Regions from separate parts of the Candidatus Pelagibacter sp. HIMB1505 genome, predicted to be linked through region 1. Evidence: riboswitches for the same ligand, from Rfam matches in the RefSeq annotation. Region 1 holds a riboswitch; the other holds the start of a gene.

Evidence for each region. A riboswitch is a leader RNA that binds a small molecule or an ion and turns the genes downstream of it on or off. The one in region 1 is predicted to bind glycine.
Region 2: another riboswitch for glycine. It lies ahead of ACTTAU_RS00330 (malate synthase G); the one in region 1 lies ahead of gcvT (glycine cleavage system aminomethyltransferase GcvT).

Annotation. Positions count from the first base shown of each region.
Region 1 is NZ_JBNAIR010000002.1:96,551-98,759, forward strand. It holds gene ACTTAU_RS06855 (biotin-dependent carboxyltransferase family protein) at 1-123, shown strand, start outside; gene ACTTAU_RS06860 (DMT family transporter) at 123-1,004, shown strand; glycine riboswitch at 1,027-1,117, shown strand; gene gcvT (glycine cleavage system aminomethyltransferase GcvT) at 1,195-2,209, shown strand, end outside.
Region 2 is NZ_JBNAIR010000001.1:68,819-71,027, reverse strand. It holds gene ACTTAU_RS00330 (malate synthase G) at 1-1,201, opposite strand, end outside; glycine riboswitch at 1,292-1,378, opposite strand; gene ACTTAU_RS00325 (acetyl-CoA carboxylase carboxyltransferase subunit alpha) at 1,471-2,209, shown strand, end outside.

The DNA.
Region 1 (2,209 bases):
GATCGACTAGTACAAATACCACCAGGATCAAATATAAAATTTCAGCAAATTGAATTATCAGATGCAGAAACTCTTTTTAAGATGTATGAAATGAACACCCAAAATTTATTAAGCCAAATATAATGAATATTATTAGAAAACTACCTGGTCCACTTCTTGTCTTTTTAGGAGCGTGTAGTTTAAGTTTTGGTGGATTGATTGTTAAATCTTTTGAAGGTGCAACCTTATGGCAAATTCTTTTTTGGAGAACAGTATTTTTTTTAGTAGTAATAAGTCTCTATCTAATAATTACTTATAAGAAAAAAGTTTTTAAATCTTTTTACGACTCGGGTATCCCAGGATTTTTAGGTGGATTTGTTTTATCATTTGGTTTTTGCGGTTATGTTTTTGCAATGTATAATACTACAGTTGCTAATGCTAATTTCATTATACAAACTCAAACAATATTTTTAGCAATTTTTGGATATTTTTTTTTAAAAGAAAAAATTTCTAGTATCACTTTAGCTTCAATCATCTTAGCCATTTCAGGTATTCTTCTAATGGTAGGTAGTTCTTTGTCACCAGGTCAGATGACAGGGAATATAGCTGCTTTTTTAATGCCCATTTCTTTTGCAGTGTTAATTTTAGTTGTAAGAAAATATCCCAATGTGGATATGGTTCCATCTCAGTTCATTGCAGGAATATTTGCTTTGTTAATAGGATTTTTAATGTCAGATAAAATTTTAATTTCTGGACATGATATTTTCTTAGGATTTTTAGCAGGCTTTATTCAGTTAGGGTTTGGTTTTATTTTAATTACAATTGGTGCTCAAAGAACACCCTCAGCTATGGTTGGAATCATCATGTTAACTGAAGCTGTTTTAGGTCCAATATGGGCATGGTTGTTTGTTAATGAGCAACCACCATTTATTGTATTAATTGGAGGTTCAATCGTAATATTCGCAGTATTATTGCAGTTTTACAATTTATACACTGCAGATAAAAAGCAGATTAATACTAATTGACATTACTACTATATTAATAGAATATTTTCTTACGGGAGAGACTACAGACTACCGTAGCGCCGAAGGAGCAACCGCCCAGGAATCTCTCAGGCAAAAAGGACCGTAACATATTAACTCTGGAAAGAGATTAAGTTCTCGCCGAAGGAGCAAAACTCTCAGGCAAATATACAGATGGGTGTTTTGAGTTAATATGGATATAAAAAAAACATCGCTTCATAAACTTCACCAACAACATAACGCAAAGTTCGTTGAATTTGCAGGTTATGAAATGCCAATTCAATATAAAGAAGGGATTGTTGAAGAGCATAAGTTTACACGAACTCATTGTGGTATCTTCGATGTATCTCATATGGGCCAACTATATATTTATGGCGACCATCAATTATTAGAAGATTTAGAGAAAATTTTTCCAATAGATTTAAAAAATTTAAAAGTAAACCACTCAAAATACAGTTTTTTAATGAATGCAGATGCTGGCATTCATGATGATTTGATCGTTACTAAAATAGAGGGTGGAGTAATAATTATTCTTAATGCTGCTTGTAAAGATACTGACTTTGAAATTTTGCAAAAAACTTTAGGTGGTAAATATAAAATGGTGTTAGATGATGAAAAATCATTAATAGCTATTCAAGGACCACAATCCTCAAAAATTTTGGAAGAATTAATTCCTGGAGTAAATGATTTATCTTTTATGTCTGGTAATTGGTTTGAATTTTTAGGTTCAAAGACATTTATCACAAGATCTGGTTATACAGGTGAAGATGGATTTGAAATTTCATTAGATAATAGCAAAATAGAACAACTTACTAATAATCTAATTGAAAAAGGTGCAAAATTAATCGGACTTGGTGCAAGAGACACTCTTAGGTTAGAAGCAGGGTTATGTTTATATGGTCATGAATTAGATATTCATAAAACACCAATAGAAGCTAATTTAAAGTGGGCAATCTCAAAAAAAAGAATTGAAGACAAAAACTTTTTAGGAAGTGAAAAAATCCTAGCTCAAATTAATGAAGGAGTTCAAAATATCAGAGTTGGGATTAAACCTGAAGGAAGAATTATTGCTCGTGAAAAAACAAAAATTTTTAATGAGGAGGATAATTTAGTTGGTGAAGTTACAAGCGGTACATTTGGTCCAAGTGTTAACGGTCCAGTTGCAATGGGTTACGTTAACAAAGAATTTTCAAAAAAAGATACAAAAA
Region 2 (2,209 bases), on a different contig from region 1:
AAGCAGTTTCATCTGGTCCATGCATTTTCGGTTTAACAATATAAACCGAACCAGCTCTTGAATTCCCTTTTAGTTTAAAATCATGAAGCGCTGCAGCTGTTGTAATGAATGCATCCATTATTCCTTCAGGTATTTCTGTACCATCTTTTAATAGGATCGCAGAGTTTGTCATAAGATGTCCAACATTTCGGACGAGCAACAAACTTCTACCATGCAATTTAAGTCCAAGGCCATCTTTTGAGATATAGCTTTTGTCTTTATTTAGTTTTCTCTCAATAGTTTTTCCATTTTTTTCAAATTTATTTACAAGGTCTCCCTTCATCAGTCCCAACCAATTTTGATAACAGGCAACCTTATCTTCAGCATCTACAGCTGCAACACTGTCTTCGTTATCACAAATAGTTGACAGCGCAGACTCTATAATTAAATCACTAATCCCAGCTGGATCTTGTTTGCCACTTAAAGAAGTTGGATCAACTAATATTTCAATGTGGAGATTATTATTTTTAAGAATAATTGAAGAAGGTTTATTACTTTCACCTTTATGTCCTATAAATTTATTTTGATCTTTTAACTTTGTTGTTTTTTCATTATTGTAAATAATTAAGGATTTTTCTTGAATATCAAAACTTGTAACCTCCTTCCAGCTAAAGTTTTCTAATGAAAAATATTTATCCAAAAATTCTTTTGCATAATTAATTACTAGTTCTCCTCTAGATGCATCATAATCTTTCTTTGAATTATCAATTGGCTCGATAGCATCAGTTCCATACAAACTATCATACAAACTCATCCATCGAGCGTTAGCAGCATTTAGCGCATATCGCGCATTCATTATTGGCACTACAAGTTGCGGTCCTGCTATGCTTGCAATTTCTTCATCAATATTACTTGTTTCGATTTTAAAGTCTGGACCTTCTTCTTTTAGATAACCTATTTCTAAAAGAAATTTTTTATATTCATCTATATTAATTTCATTTCCCTTATTTTTGATATGCCATTCATCGATTTGTTTTTGTAGGCTATCTCTAATATCTAATAATTCTTTGTTCCTCGGAGCAAGTTCATGAACTGCTTTATCAAACCCTTCCCAAAAACGATTAGGAGAAACTTCAGTATCTTTTAACAACTCTTCATTGACAAAATTAAGAAGTTTTTCTGAAACTCTTAGATTGTTTACGTTTATATATTTTTCTTGCATATCACTTATTACTTTTTACTTTACCCCATCTGTATTTTTGCCTGAGAGTTTTGCTCCTTCGGCGGAAAATTATTCACTTTCCAGAGTGTTATGCCATTATCGGTCCAGTTTACCTGAGAGTTTCCGGGGTGGTTGCTCCTTCGGTGCTAAAATATTAGTCTCTCCCGATAAGGGAGAAATTTACAAGTTAATATATTGATGTCAATTTATTAATAAAAAACTAAAACATTTTATTGCCTTTTTTAAAGCATAAGTACTATTCTCATAAAATGAAAAATTATCTTAACTTTGAGTCTGATATAAAAAACTTAGAAAGTGAGCTTGAGAAACTAAAAGATCCTTACAATCAAGGTGGCCTCTCAGAGGTAGATACTAATAAGATTTCAAAAACTCAAGATGAATTAGATAAAAAATTAAAAGAAATTTATTCTTCATTAGATCCTTGGCAAACTACGATGGTCGCAAGACATGAGGATCGGCCTAAGTCAAAATTTTTTATAGATAATTTATTTGAGGACTTCATTTCTTTAGCAGGTGATAGATATTATGGTGAAGATAAGTCAGTTCTTACTGGATTTGCAAAATTTAATGGGCAATCAGTTTTAGTAATAGGACAAGAGAAAGGTGAAAATCTAGAAACAAGAATTGAAAGAAACTTTGGGATGATGAGGCCTGAAGGTTATAGAAAAACAATTCGATTGATGGAGCTTGCAGACAAATTCAATATTCCCATAATTTCATTCATTGATACACCTGGTGCTTATCCTGGAGTAGGTGCAGAAGAAAGAGGACAGGCAGAGGCAATTGCTAAATCAATTGAGTGCTGTATGAAATTAAGGGTCCCAACATTAGCAATAGTGATTGGTGAGGGAGGGTCTGGAGGGGCAATAGCTCTTGCTTCATCTAGTAAAGTTATAATGTTAGAGAATGCAATTTATTCCGTTATATCACCTGAAGGATGTGCAACTATTTTATGGAGGGATCCAAAAAAAATGTTAGATGCCGCAA